Regions from separate parts of the Sphingobium olei genome, predicted to be linked through region 1. Evidence: riboswitches for the same ligand, from Rfam matches in the RefSeq annotation. Region 1 holds a riboswitch; the other holds the start of a gene.
What was found. A riboswitch is a leader RNA that binds a small molecule or an ion and turns the genes downstream of it on or off. The one in region 1 is predicted to bind manganese.
Positions count from the first base shown of each region.

Region 2: linked by a shared signal. The riboswitch ahead of ACFQ24_RS03605 (manganese efflux pump MntP) and the one ahead of ACFQ24_RS19005 (TMEM165/GDT1 family protein) in region 1 are both predicted to bind manganese.

Region 1 is NZ_JBHTLS010000134.1:197,467-204,660, reverse strand. Features, by position in the region: gene ACFQ24_RS19015 (undecaprenyl-diphosphate phosphatase) at 1-770, opposite strand, end outside; gene ACFQ24_RS19010 (complex I NDUFA9 subunit family protein) at 884-1,810, opposite strand; gene ACFQ24_RS19005 (TMEM165/GDT1 family protein) at 1,915-2,493, opposite strand; yybP-ykoY riboswitch at 2,591-2,709, opposite strand; gene ACFQ24_RS19000 (amidase) at 2,828-4,399, shown strand; gene ACFQ24_RS18995 (hypothetical protein) at 4,401-4,787, opposite strand; gene ACFQ24_RS18990 (hypothetical protein) at 4,870-5,424, opposite strand; gene ACFQ24_RS18985 (demethoxyubiquinone hydroxylase family protein) at 5,438-5,992, opposite strand; gene ACFQ24_RS18980 (disulfide bond formation protein B) at 5,989-6,471, opposite strand; gene ACFQ24_RS18975 (S41 family peptidase) at 6,571-7,194, opposite strand, start outside.
Region 2 is NZ_JBHTLS010000011.1:64,092-71,285, forward strand. Features, by position in the region: gene ACFQ24_RS03575 (efflux RND transporter periplasmic adaptor subunit) at 1-1,077, opposite strand, end outside; gene ACFQ24_RS03580 (TolC family protein) at 1,074-2,333, opposite strand; gene ACFQ24_RS03585 (hypothetical protein) at 2,529-2,741, shown strand; gene ACFQ24_RS03590 (DUF1289 domain-containing protein) at 2,894-3,085, opposite strand; gene ACFQ24_RS03595 (nickel/cobalt efflux transporter) at 3,085-4,209, opposite strand; gene ACFQ24_RS03600 (metal-sensing transcriptional repressor) at 4,347-4,616, shown strand; yybP-ykoY riboswitch at 4,685-4,855, shown strand; gene ACFQ24_RS03605 (manganese efflux pump MntP) at 4,860-5,423, shown strand; gene ACFQ24_RS03610 (hypothetical protein) at 5,481-5,678, opposite strand; gene ACFQ24_RS03615 (DUF7673 family protein) at 5,675-5,992, opposite strand; gene ACFQ24_RS03620 (hypothetical protein) at 6,013-6,666, opposite strand; gene ACFQ24_RS03625 (ArdC family protein) at 6,663-7,194, opposite strand, start outside.

The DNA.
Region 1 (7,194 bases):
GCGATGATTCGATACCAGGCGAAGGGCGCGAAACCGTGGCGCGACACCAGCCCGACGAAGGCGCGAATGACGACGATCGCCACAACGAAGGAGACGACGAAGCCGAGTGCGATGTCGCCCCAGCCGACCGTCGCGCTGGTTAGCTGGTCGCCTTTCTTGAGCAGTTCCAGCGCCGTCGCGCCCAGCATCGTGGGAATGGCGAGAAAGAAGCTGAACTCGGCGGCGGTGCGCCGTTCCACACCCAGCGTCAGCGCGCCCATGATCGTCGCGCCGGACCGGCTGACGCCGGGAACCATCGCAAGGCACTGGATGAAGCCGATCCCCAACACCCGGACGAGCGGGATGTCCGCAATGCCATGGAAGCGCTGTTCCTTCACCGCGCGCTCGATGAGGAGGATAGCGATGCCGCCCGCGATCAGCGCCCAGGCGACGACATGCGGCGCGCCAAGCAGGATTTCGATATAGTCGTGCAGCACGAGACCGATCACCGCCGCGGGAATGAAGGCGAGGATGAGGTTGCGCAGGAAGCGCCAGCTGACCGGCTCGCGGCGCAACAGGCCCATGCCCACCGCCCAGAAGGTGCGCCAGTAGAGCACCACCACGGCCAAGATCGCGCCCAGCTGGATAATGACGTTGAACATCGCCCAGGTGGACGCGTCATAGCCCAGCAGCTCGCTGGCAAGGATGAGGTGGCCGGTCGAGGAGACGGGCAGGAATTCGGTGAGCCCCTCCACGATGCCGAGCAGGATGACGGTGAGGATATGGTCCATGCAGGCGTGCTCCCGTTCTCGCTTCCTCGACAGGAAGGGTTCGCATCAGAGGATCGCGCCAACCCCGCCTTGAGCGGGTCCGGCGCGATCACAGGGGGTCGATACGCAGTCGATCAGGCCTTCGCGCGGCCGGCGAAGCGGCCGTGGCGGCGGTAGCGCACCAGCCAGCGGTCCGCGACGGCAGCAAGCGGCGTGGGCGACACGCCGAGCGCGGCGAGGCCTTGCGCCCCCGACACGGCGATATTGTCGCGGCCAAGCATCGCGAGCTGGTCGCGGGTGATGGGGCCGCCTGGCAGCATGGCCAGCAGCGAGGCGAAGGGGCCGGGCACGTCCACCAGCGGCCTGTCACGACCGATGGTCTTCGCGATCCAGCCGTTGATGTCCTTCAGGGACATGACCTGCGGGCCGGCGACTTCATAGGTCTTCCCGCCGTGGAGATCGGGCGCCTGCGCGGCATTCGCGATGGCGTGGGCGACGTCCGCGACATAGACGGGCTGAAATTTGGTCGCGCCGCTGACGACCGGGATGACGGGCGCCATGCTGATGATTTCGGCAAAGCGGTTGAGGAACTGGTCTTCCGGGCCGAAGATGATCGAGGGACGGATGATGGTGGCGTTGGGGAAGGCCGCCTTGACCGCGGCTTCGCCAGCCGCCTTGGACCGGCCGTAGGCGGAGGGGCTTTCCGGGTCCGCGCCGATCGCCGACACATGGACCAGCGCTGTCACGCCGGCTGCCGAGGCGGCCTTTGCGACATTGGACGCGCCCTGATGATGGAACGCGTCGAAGTCGCCGGCCAGGATGCCGACCAGGTTGATCACGACGTCGCTGCCATGGATGGCGCGGGTCACGCTTTCGGGCTTGCGGATGTCGGCGGCGACGAACTGGCTCTGGCCCAGCGCGCCGAGCGGCTTCACCTTGACGGCGGTGGCGAGGTCGCGCTGCGCGATCCGCACGCGCGCGCCGCGCGCCATCAGCGCCTGGGCGACCTGCCGGCCCAGAAAGCCGCCGCCGCCGAAGATGGTTACGAGACTGTCCTTCATCACGCGGACCCCATGTCTTTCAAAGGTTGTAGATGACTCTGGTTCAACCCCTTGCAACAGCCGCCGCGCGCTGACAACCGCCGCGCGCAAGCAGCCGCCCTTTTTTAGCCCAGCCAGCCCTGAAGATCGGCCAGCATCCACAGGCCGAGCAGCAGGAAGAGCAGCGCCGCGCCGATCTGAAGCGCGCGCATCGGCACTTTCTTCGCCAGCGCTTCGCCGAACAGGACGGCGGGGACATTGGCGATCATCATGCCCAGCGTGGTGCCCATGGTGACGGCGAACAGATTGTCGAAGCGCGCGCCGAGCGCCACTGTCGCCACCTGGGTCTTGTCGCCCATTTCGACGAGGAAGAAGGCGACCAGCGTGGTCATGAACACGCCCGCCTTCGACGGCGCCTTGAGCGGGGCGTCGGCGTCGATCTTGTCGGGGATCAGGGTCCAGCCGGCCATGAGGATGAAGGAAGCAGCGACGGCGTAGCGGAACCAGGGCTGGGTCAGCACGCCGGCGATCGAATGACCGACCAGCGCGGCGAGGAAATGATTGGCGACGGTCGCGCCGAAGATGCCGAGGATGATCGGCACGGGCTTGCGGAAGCGGGTGGCGAGCAGCATCGCCAGCAGCTGCGTCTTGTCGCCCATTTCGGCGAGCGCCACCAGCGCGGCGGATGTCAGAAGGGCTTCCATTCAGGCGTTCCGGGGCCGGGCGGAGACGATCGACACAATGCCATCACCGTCCTCCGCCCGGCCGGGCAACAGAACGAAGATGCCATTGGTCTCGCCCGATGCGGCCGTTCCTAACGGACGGCGACACATCCCATATGCCATGACCTCTCGGCCAAATATGTTGACATATGGCCCGTCCCATTTGGAACGGCTGGCTACTCCCCAGATGACGCGCTAGCCTCTAGTCGAGCGGCATGGAGATGGCAAGCATGGCGCAGCGGGGGGAAATCGGGATGGCGGTATTGGAGCGGCTGATCGTCAAGAGCATCGACCATATGGACCGGACCTATCCAAGATGAAGATGCCGATCGCGATCGCCGCCGCCCTGCTGTTCGCGCCGGCGGCGCAGGCGGGGATGGAGGATCAGGGCGTAGCATCGCTGTCCGCCGATCTGGCGAGCGGGCGCACGAGCAGCGAGAAAGCGGTGCGCGCCTACCTGAAGCGCATCGCGGCGATGGATCGGACGGGGCCGCGGATCAACAGCATCATCACGATCAATCCCGATGCAGTCGCGCAGGCGCGGGTGCTGGACGCCGAACGGCGCGCGGGGAAGCTGCGCGGGCCGCTGCATGGTGTGCCGATCCTGCTGAAGGACAATATCGAGGCGGCGGGGATGCCGACCACGGCGGGATCGCTGGCGCTGGCGCGCAACGATGCCGGCCGCGATTCGCCGGTTGCCGCCGCGCTCAAGGCGAAGGGCGCGATCATTCTCGGCAAGACGAACTTGAGCGAATGGGCCAATTTCCGGTCCGAACGGTCGATGAGCGGATGGAGCGCGGTAGGCGGCCTCACGCGTAACCCCTATGCTCTCGATCGCACCACCTGCGGATCGTCAAGCGGGTCGGGTGCGGCGGTGGCGGCGGGCTTCGCGCCGGCGGCAATCGGCAGCGAGACCAACGGGTCGATCATCTGCCCGTCCTCGATGATGGGGCTAGTGGGGCTGAAGCCGACGATCGGCCTCATCCCCCGCACCCATATCGTCCCGATCAGCCATAGCCAGGACACGGCCGGCCCGATGGCGCGCAGCGTGCACGATGTGGCGATATTGTTCTCCGCGCTGATCGCCAGTGATCCCGGCGATCCCACCACCGCCAATGCCATGGCCCATGCGGGCGACTATGCCGCCGCGCTCGATCCCAAGAAGATCAGGGGGATGCGGATCGGCGTGCTGCGGGGCGGGGCGCAGCCGGATCTGCTCGCCCGGTACGAGGCGGCGCTGGCGGTGCTCAAGACATTGGGTGCGACTTTGGTCGAGGTGAAGAAGCCGGCGATGGAGGGCATGTCGGACGCGAGCTACGACGTCCTGAAATATGAGTTCAAGGCGGACGTGAACGCCTATCTCGCCTCCACCCGGCCCGACCAGGTGGCGACGCGGACGCTGGCCGACCTCATCGCCTTCGATAGCGCCCAGGCGGACAAGGAGATGCCGCTGTTCGGGCAGGAGATTTTCGCCATGGCGCAGGCAAAGGCCGGGCTGGACGACCCCGCCTACAAGGCGGCGCGGGAGAAGTCGTTGCGGCTCGCAGGTCGTGAGGGGATCGACGCGATGCTGGCGGACAATCGCGTCGACCTGCTGGTGACGATCAGCTACGGGCCGGCCTGGCCGTCTGACACGGTGTGGGGCGATCAATATGAGGGGCCGGGCGGGTCGACCGGGCCGGCGGCGATCGCGGGATATCCGCACCTGACCGTGCCCATGGGGCTGGCGCGCGGATTGCCGGTTGGACTGAGCTTCATCGCGGGCGCCTATGCCGAGCAGAGGCTGCTCGACGCGGGCTATGCCTATGAGCAGGCGGCGGGGCTGAAGCTGCGGCCGGATTTTCGCGCGACGGTGGACGAGGGCGCGGCGCTGGAGGGCGCGCGGTAGATCAGGGTTCGCCGCGGCTTTCCTGCATCCGCCGTTCGGCGAACCATTGGGCCATCATCTGGGCGAAGCAGCCGGTGTTCGCGCCGCCGATGGCGGAACAGCCCATGGGCGTGGAATTGCGCTGTACCTGCTCCATCGTCGCGACCTGGCTGCCCCAGCCGGGGCCGCCAGCCACGGCGGGCTTTTCGCGCAGCTTCTTGGGGATGCGGTAGCGTTCCGACTCGGGGCGGCGGGCGCAGACCACGATCTCGTCGCCCTGGCCTTGCGGGCAAGGATCGTCGCCATAGACGGTAAGATTGATGGTGCGTTCCGGTGGCGGCGCGGGCTGGGCAAGGACCGGCGCGGGCGCGAGCAGCGCGAGAAGGGGCAGGAGGTGCAGACGGCGCATCATATCTATTCCTTATACGCCCCTTTATGCCGGACCTCTTCGAGCCCGTTTTCCCATGGACGGCATGGCCTGCCGCAACCCGTCAAGGTTGCGCAGGCTGTGTGGGTTGCGCGGACTGTTGCTGCTGGGCGGCGGCTTCCTCCGCCTTCACCCGCGCCTCGATGGCCTTGCTATCGGCGTCGATGGTGGACAGGCGCTTGGCGCGCTCGGCCTCCACCAGATCCTTCCAGCTCGCATTGTCGGCCTGCTGCCGTTCCGCCTTGGCGAGGCGGGCGAGCTGCGCGAAGCAGCCGGTCGCGCCGCCAGCGCCCACAGGCGAGCAGCTTTCGGTGCCGGACCGGCCGACATATTCCATCGATCGGACGCGCTCGCCCCATGCCTGGTTGCTGGGCTTGTTGGGATCGCCGCGCAGCGGCTCGGGAATGCGATAGCGTTCCTCCTCGCCCTTGCGCGCGCACACGACGATGTCGTCGCCCCCGCTTTGCGGGCAGGCGTCTTCGCCATAGACGATGACGATATTGACCTTCTCGCTGCCTGGATCGGTTACGGCGGTCGGCGCGCTTGCCTGCTGCGCCAGCGCGGGGGCCGATGCGCCCGCCATCAGCGCGGCGGCGGCGATCATGAGCGTCTTGGTCATCGGTCCGTCCTTTTCAGATGCGCTTCGACAGCGCGATGGCGGCGCGGCACCCCAGCCGGATCGCGCCCGAAAGCAGGGGGTAGGCGGGCGCCTGTTCCGCGCCATGGGCAATGGCGGCGTCGCGATGCTCCACTTCCTCCGCCTGGAAATCCGTGATCGCGGCAGAGAGTTCCGGGTCGCCCTCGCCCAGCTCGTCCAGCTGCTGCGCATAATGGCGATCGATCTCCGTCTCGATCGCGGCGGTGCAGGCCATCGCGGCCTTGGGGCCGATCGCGGCGGTGACAGCGCCCAGCGCGAAGCCGGCGACGGACCAGATCGGGGACAGGAGGGTCGGACGGCCGCCGCGCCGGGCGATCATCGCGTCGAACGCCGCGCGATGGCGATCCTCCTGCGCAGCCATGCCGGCAATGACGCGCGCATAGGGGTGGCGATCCCCCATCACCGCGAGCTGGCCGGCATAGATGCGCGTCGCGCCATATTCGCCCGCCTGGTCTACGCGCAGCATGGCGGCACGTTCGGCCGGGCTCACCGTGCGGGTCGGGCGGGGAAAATCGCGGGGAGCGCTCATGCCTTCCTCCACTTCAGAAGCAGGACCAAGATGGCGAGCGCGGCCGCCCCGGACAAGAGGCCGTTATAGCCCGCGAGCGAGATGCCGAAGAGATCCCACGGCGCGACATCGCAGCGGGTGAGGGGACTGGCCATGATCTGGTTCAGCATGTCCGCGCCGCTGCCGCCGGTCGGCATCGTCGAACAGGTGGTGAGCCCTTCCCACCAGCCATATTCGACGCCGGCGTGGAAGATGCCGATGAGGCCGCTGATGCCCACGGCGAGGCCGGCAAGGCCGGTAAACAGCGCACTTATGCAGGCGCGGCCGCGCAGCAGATAAGCGAGCAGCGCCAGCGGGATCGCGGCCATATGGGGGTAACGTTGCCACCAGCACATTTGGCACGGGTGGAGGCCGCCCAGATATTGGGAGGCATAGGCGCCGCCCAGCAGCGCCAGCGGCGTCAAGAGCGCAAGCGCGCGGGCGAGGGAAAGGCTCTTCATGCCGGATGCTTAGAGCCTTCCGATCCTTTCGTCATGCTGAACTTGCCTGCGTCCCGCTCACCCTTCGCGGAGAACGGGATACAGGCAGCACAGGGCGGACTATTTGCCGCCCGTCTTGCGCGGAGCCGGAGCCGCCTGCGCCAGCGCCGCGCCGGGCGTGCTCGCCAAGCGGGAGATGGTCTTGAGCGCATAGTCGAGCTGGAAGTCCTCGATCCCCTTCTTCTTCAACTCGTCGGCGGACATGGTGAAGCGCGGATCGTCCTTCGCATCCTCCTCCAGCGCCTTGTCGTCGGTCTTGATCTCGTTGATCAGGTGGCGGCGCAGGTCGCTTTCACGGAATTTGGGCCGATCCTTGTAATCGGGGTCGCTGAGCTGGGGCACGCGGATGTCGGGCTGAATGCCGCCTTCCTGCACGCTGCGGCCCGACGGGGTGAAGTAGCGCGCGGTGGTGAGCTTGAGGGCCGTGGTGTTGCTGAGCGGCAGCATGGTCTGGACCGAGCCCTTGCCGAAGCTGCGTTCGCCCATCACCAGCGCCCGATGCTGATCCTGCAGCGCGCCCGCGACGATTTCGGAGGCGGAGGCGGACCCCGCATCGACCAGCACGATGACCGGCAGACCCTTCGCATCGTCGCCGGGCTTGGCATAATAGCGTTCGACATCGCCCTTGTTGCGGCCGCGCTGCGACACGATCTCGCCCCGCTCAAGGAAGGCGTCGCTGACGCT
Region 2 (7,194 bases), on a different contig from region 1:
GCCGCCGGTGATCGCCACCATCCCGCCTGATCGGCTGCCGACCTGAACCGGCTGTGCGCGGAAGCCTTGGCCGGTGCGGACGAACACTACGGTATCGCTGCCAAGCGTCTGCACCGCGTCTTGCGGCACCATCACGCCACTCTTGGCGGCCCCGCCGCTGGCGAGGATACGAGCCTGCACAAGCTGGCCCGGGGCGAGTGTGCTGCCGCCAGAGGTCGGCGTGATGACGACGGTCGCGGTCCGCGATTGCGGATCGACGACGCCGGTCGACGAACGTACGCGGCCCTCGATCTTGCGGCCATCGGTGGTGGTCAACTCCACCCTGTCACCTTCTCGGACCCGGCCTGCATCGGCGGGGGGAACGCTAGCCGTGATCTGAAGCCGGCGCGGGTCGGCGACGCGGAACAGCTCGGTTTCAGCCGCGACGAACTGGCCGAGATTGGCACCAGCATTGGTGACGCGCCCCGAGACGGGGCTGACGACCGCAACCGATCGGCCGTCACCTGATACGCGGGCAGCGCCTGCGGCGGCGCTAGCGCGCCGGGCATCGGCCTGGGCGACCGCCAGATTGGCTTGTGCGGCTTCATAGTCAGCGCGGGGGGTGACGCCCTGGGCAAGCAAACCGCGTTCGCGTTCGAGCTGGCGAGCGGCGAGAGTGACGCGCGCGGACGCGGCCGAGCGATCGGCTGCGATCTGCGAAGCATCGCGGCTCTCGACCAGAGCGAGCGTCTGGCCGGCTCGCACAAGATCGCCGATGCGGACCATGATACGGCTGACCGTGCCCGGTGCGCGCGCGGTCAGCACCGCCTCGGCGTCGGGCGTCGCCTCGACCGTAGCGGAGGCAAGGATCGCGGCGTCCAGCTCGCCGGAGGCCGCCGGGGCTACAGTGATCTGCGATGCCGAAAGTGCCTGCTGCGTCATCGCGACCGTGTTCGACGGCTTGGCTGGCGCTGCGGCCTCCGTAGGAGCAGGGGCAGGGGCGGGCGATTGGGTGAGGCGCGCAGCGCCGAATCCAAGCGCGGCGGCAGCGACCAGGCCAATGGCGGCGCCGGTGTAGAGGCGAGTTTTATCGGTCATTGCACCGCTTCTCCGGTGATGGTGAGGCCCTGCAGACGGGCGAGATTGGCGCGGGCGTCGAGGCGCGCTGCGGCGGCATCGAGGATGAGGCCGCGGGCGACTCCGAGATTTTGACGTGCGGCGAGCAGTTCGATCAGCGGGCTTTTACCTGCCTCGTAAGCGATGCGGGCGAGGCGGTAGCCTTCTTCGGCGGTTGTCAAAGTCCGCTGCGCGGCAGCGGCACGAGCGTCGGCTGCCTCGACCAGCGCTAGACCGGCGCGTGTCCCGGCCTCGGCTTCGAGCCGGGCCGCGGCGGCGCGCGCTTCTGCTCCTTGCAGCTCAGCGCGTGCCGCCGCGATGTTGCCCTGGTTGCGATCGAAGAAGGGGAGCGGGACCGATATGCCGGCGACTAGGGCAGGGCCGCTCGCGACGCGGAGTTGACGCACTCCAAGCTGCGCAGTGACGTTCGGAATGGCGAGGCGCTGTTGCACCGTCACCGCCCGCGCAGCGGCGTCTTGTTCGGCTTCCGCGACCCGCACCGTCGTCGCCTGCATCGCGTCAATGGGACCGAAAGCCGGCTTGGCATCGAGCCGATCGAGGAGTGACTCCGAAAGACCGGTGAAGGGGGTGGTCATACCGGCGAGCGCCGAAAGACGTGCCAGCGCGACCGTCTTGAAAGCGCGCGCGTTTTCGAGGTCGGCCTGAAGCGTGTTCAGTTCGGTTTCGGCCTGCACTTGCCGGAGACGGGCTTCCTTGCCGGCGCCGACCAAAGCGCGGGCAACCCTCAAGACATCGGTCGCCTGTTTAACCTCTTCTTCGGCGATGGTGATGCGACGATCGGCGATTTCGGCACCAGCATAAGCGCGCGCCAGCTCAGTCGCAAAGACGAGACGGCCGTCACGATCGCGCGCCTTTGCCGCAACGATCCCGGCTTCACCGGCGGCGATCCGAGCGGATCGCTTGCCGCCCAGTTCGACAGGCTGATCGACCTGGAAAGTCGTCTGTTGTTGATTGCGCGCATTGCGATCGTGGTCGCCCACGAAATTCTCTGCATAGACATTGATCGAGGGGTTCGGTCGGGCGCGCGCTTGTAATGCCAAGCCGCGTGCTCGGGCGACGTCTGCTTCTAGCGCCAGGACGCGCGGCACATCACGCGTCTGATTTAGAAGCTGTGCAAAGGGGGGTGCGGTCTGCGACCACGCCGCACCTACGGGCGATAGCGCCGCAAAGGCGCCGGTCAGCGCAACGGTGCGCGACCGGCGAAAACTGCCGTTCATAGTGCATGATCCTCTAGGGTAGTCAGTCGACGCGCGCGGCGTCGGCGAGACTCAACCGCGAGGCGGACGCAGAAGCTTAGATGGGTCGATCCCGCTGGGGAGCGATGGAGTTAATATCGACCACACGCGAGCGGCGACGATGGCCGCAACCGGCGCAGCCCTCGCGCCATCGAAAGCAACCCAGTGGCCTGCGGCGTGGGCAAGAAGGTGAGCTGGCCCGTCGCCGTCGGCCTGCTTTGCCGGAGCCTGATCGTCATGATCGATCATAACCGCATGGTCGTGATCGTCATCAGAATGGGTATCGACCATGGCGACTTGAACCGGGCCGTGATCGTGAACCATGGCGCTATGCCATCCCGATACTGCGACAAGCCCGAGGACAGCGGCCAGCGCCAACACGACTCCTAGGATCGCAACAGAGGAACGCTGCACCGCCATCATTTGCAGCGTAAGCCGACGCAAAAAACGGGGCAAGGAAATCACTTGCCGGTCAATTCGAGCGTTCACGCTATTTCAGCCTGCTCGACATTATACCAGCGCCTTGGCGGCGAGACACGACATCAGGACGTGCCCCCCTTTGCGGAACGGTCGGTCAGCTTTGCCAAGCGGTGTGGCAGGTCGCTCATGACGCGGCGTGCATCACCAGGTCGCAGGTTACGCCAACGCCGGACCTCGTCGCGCGTGCGGCCACACCCCCGGCACCATCCGGTGCGGGCATCGAAACCACATAGATCGACGCAAGGCGATCGCATCAGATCGCGCCGATCCGACTGAGGCCTTGCAAGCCGGAATAGGCCATGTAGCCCGCGATCACGAGCATCAGGCCCGCCGACGCATAAGGCGCCTTGCGCGCGAAGTCGCCGAACCCTGACCAGCGCTTGCGGATGTGCGTGACGCTGAGCGATGCGATGACGCCGGCGCTGACCATCGTCACGGCAAGGCCGACGCTGAACGCGCTCACCAGCACGACACCGAGCGCGAGACGCTTGAGCTGGAGGCAGAGCAGGAGGACGGTGACGGCTGCGGGGCAGGGGATCAGCCCGCCCGTCAGGCCGAACAGCGCGATCTGGCCGGTCGTTACCTGACGATCGGCGAACCGGCGGCTGATATCGGCGGCGTGGGCGCGCTCATGCGCGTTCATGTAGGCATCGTCGCCCGTGACCTTCAGTCCATCATGCCCGTGGCCGTGATCGTGCCCGTGTTCGGCGAATGTGAGGTCGTAGTCATGGCTGTGGCCGCCGTGGCCCAGCGAGACGCGCGCGTTGAAGGCGTGCGGTTCCGGGATCTCCTCGACGCTTTCGATGTAATCGCCCCGATCGACGAAGCGGAATGTCTGCGAACGGCCTTCGCCGCGATCCGTTGTGAGGATAACATCCGCCGCTTTCCAGCCACCCTTGGCAAAGCTCGCCCGCCAGCGCGGCGGCACGCCATCCTCGAAAATCTCCAGACGCATCATGCCGTGGCCGGTGTCGATCGTGCGGATCTCGTCCTCGCCGTGATGGTGGTGGTGATCGTGCGCGGCTTCGGCCTTCTGATCGGCACGCGTGCGCCAAATCATCCATAGACCGATGCCAAGAACGATGACGGCCGAGCCGAGCAGGAGGTAAGGCTCGGTCGTTTCGGTGTTGATGCCGCGCCCGAGATATTGCCCGCCAAGCGCGATGCCCCACACGATCGCGGTGTGCGAAAGCGCCGCGCACAGGCCGAGCAGGACGGCTTGGCCAACAGTGCCACGCACTGCGATAATAAACGCAGCCATCATGGTCTTGGAATGGCCGGGCTCCAGCCCGTGCAGCGCACCGAGCAGCAGCGCGGTCGGGATGAACAGCCAGAGATTGGAGCTGCCCTGTTGAACGAGTTCGGCGAAAGAGGTCATGGTGCGTCCCGGCAAGCCCGGCGGTCGCGACCGATCGGACGTGAAGTTCGGGCAGGTCCATATCCCCCCATGGGGATAGAGTCTATCCCCCCGGGGGGTTGCTCGACAAAGTTCGTCCGTTTGTCTTATAGGGTGACATGGCCCATTACGATCATTCCAATCATCCCGCGATCATCAAGCGGCTCAACCGTGCGACCGGGCACCTGAAAAGCATCGTCGGGATGATCGAAGAGCAACGGCCGTGCGTCGATATCGCGCAGCAGCTTCAGGCGGTGGAGAACGCGATCGCCAGCGCCAAGCGCGCGCTCATCAACGATCATATCGATCACTGCTTGGTTCACGCCGAAGAGGGCGAGGGGACAAAGGTGGCGGTGGAGCAGTTCCGGGCGATATCCAAATACTGGTGATCGCCTAATCGGACAGGGTTGATCGGATTCGGCTTGTACATATGCCCCCCAGGGGATACGGGCGTCTCACTCTTGGGGAGTAGCTACCCGCTGTTGCGGGGCCATCGTCAACATCCTTGAACCTTCCGGTTCGTGGCGATGGCAGCAGATTTTGATCTGCCCGGCGAGACCAACGATGCGCTACCTCTCTCGTGGCCGGAGGTGGATTGCGTCGTTCGGTTGACGGCCCTTGGACGTATATCAATGACGGGTTTGCTAACGCTCGGCGCTCTTGGCGCCAGCTTGTCGGTCGACGCCTTCGCTGCGGCGGTGGGGAAGGGTGCGACCAATCAGCGCAATCGTTGGCGCGATGCCTTACGTGTCGGCGCCGTGTTCGGCTTCTTCGAGGCGATCACGCCGGCGATTGGCTGGGCGATCGGCCTGGCGCTGAGCACTTGGATCGCGGCAGTCGATCATTGGATAGCCTTCTTCCTGCTTTTCGGCGTCGGCGGGCATATGATCCATGCAGCGACGAAAAGCGACGTGGACGCGGGTCAGCGCGCTCAGACCGGCGTGTGGCGACTGGTCGTTACCGCGCTCGCCACCAGCATCGATGCAACGGCGGTGGGTGTCAGTCTCGCGGTCATGCAGGTCAATATCCTGACCGCGTGCCTCATCATTGGCGGGATCACCACGGTCGTCGCCACGATCGGCGTCATGCTCGGCAAGCACGCGGGACGGTATATCGGCCGCTATGCAGAGATGCTGGGCGGGCTGACGCTCATCCTCATCGGCGGCACGATCCTCTACCAGCACCTCACCGCCTGACCTCAAACCAGCGCGCCGCTTGCTCGCTTGGCGGGGAAGCGGCGCGCGATTTCGCAGCTAGTCCGCGATAAAGCTGCCGCGTCCTCCCCGGAACGCGCCGACGACATTGCCACGATCCCAATGGCCGGACAGGATGCCGCGCCGGGGGATGCTTCCGACCGGCTTGCGGCGCGCGGCGAGTAGCCGCGCGCGGCGTGTATCGCGATCGATGGGCAAGCCCGTCATGATGTCGATGGCGGTGCGCAGCGGGGTCATGCGGGCCGCCACTGCTCGACCAGCGCCGCCATCGCGTCGCGGTAGCCCCAAGCATCGGGATAGACGGACGGCTCGGCCGCCAGATGCGCCATGACGATGAGCATGTCTTCCGAGATGCCGGGATCGCAATTGCAGAGGTGAAGGACCGGAAAATGGCCCCATGCACTGCCGTCCCACCATGCCAACAGGAAGTCGGCCGCACGCGAGGCTTGGCCGGTATCGGACCCGGCGACGACGATCAGGCGGGCAATGGCCTCGCCAACGTCCTCGAAGCTGACAGCCCGGATTGCGGGGCGGCGTTGGGGTGGGCTCATGACTATTCGCTTCTGCTCCTTCAAGCGTGGAAGGGGACGGGGACCAACAGCGCATCATCGATCGGCTCGACGTCGCGCAGCTCCACCATCACGATCTTCTCTACCCGCTCGGCGCCGGTCGGATCGAGATAAACATAGGTGTGGCCTGCAAACACCGGGCTGCACAAGCGCCAGATCACGCCTTTCCGACCGATGCGGCGTTCCGCGCGCCCGTCATAGGATGCGAAAGCGCCCGCAATCCGGACCCGCTGCGCGATCCGCAGCCAATTGGCTGCGCCGTCGATGACGACGGCCAGTTCCTCCGGCGAAAGAGCCGGTCGGCCGATGCCGAACGTCGCTTGGGGATCGCGCGCGATCCGGGACAGCTTCTCCTCGACCGGTTCCGGTTTCCAGTCGCTGACTGGCCCGGGGGCGGCCTTGTACATATGCGTTACCGGCTTCCCGCCGAACAGGTCGGGTTGTACGCCGACAAGGCGGCGGTGGAACATCGCCTTGTGATAGTCGCGCCGCCATTGCGCTTCGGGGGTCAGCGGCTTCGCATTTGGGCCATCGCGCATGATCGCGACCAGCTCGTTAAACTCCTCCTCGCTCACCGTGGCGACGCTCGGGTCAAAGACAATGCGCGCCGCCACGCCCCGGCCCCCGTCGGGGCCGGGATCGTCGGCGGCGGTCACGCCGCCGCCTCCAGTTCGGGCGCTGTCTCGACCGCCATGCGGCTCAACAGCCAGTCGGACGCGTCCTGCGCGAGCCGTGCGGCGGTGAAGATGCACTTCTTGTCGTTGCGGAGCGCTTGAAGCCAGTTCGCCAGATAGGCGGCGTGGTCCTCGCGATCGTGGAGCTTGATGCCGATGGTGGCGCTGACGAACGCGGCCCCAAGCTCGGCGACCAGTTCCTCGCGAGCATAGTCCTCGCGCTTCGTGGAAATGAGGGAGGGGCGGGCAAGGCGGTCAACGTGCCCCGTCGCATGGCAAAGCTCGTGCGCTAGGGTCGAATAATAGTCGTCGCTGGTGTGGAAGTCGGCAAACTGCGGCATGACGACATGATCGCCGCTCGGCTGATAATAGGGCTGGGAACCGAAGTGCTTGAGGGTGACGGGCACGCGGGCAAAGAGCGTGTCCAGTTCGGCGTCGCGCTGGTCGGGATTGGTCGCGGTGATGACGGGCAAGGGGGCAGGATATTTCGCCTCGATGCCGTCGATCTGC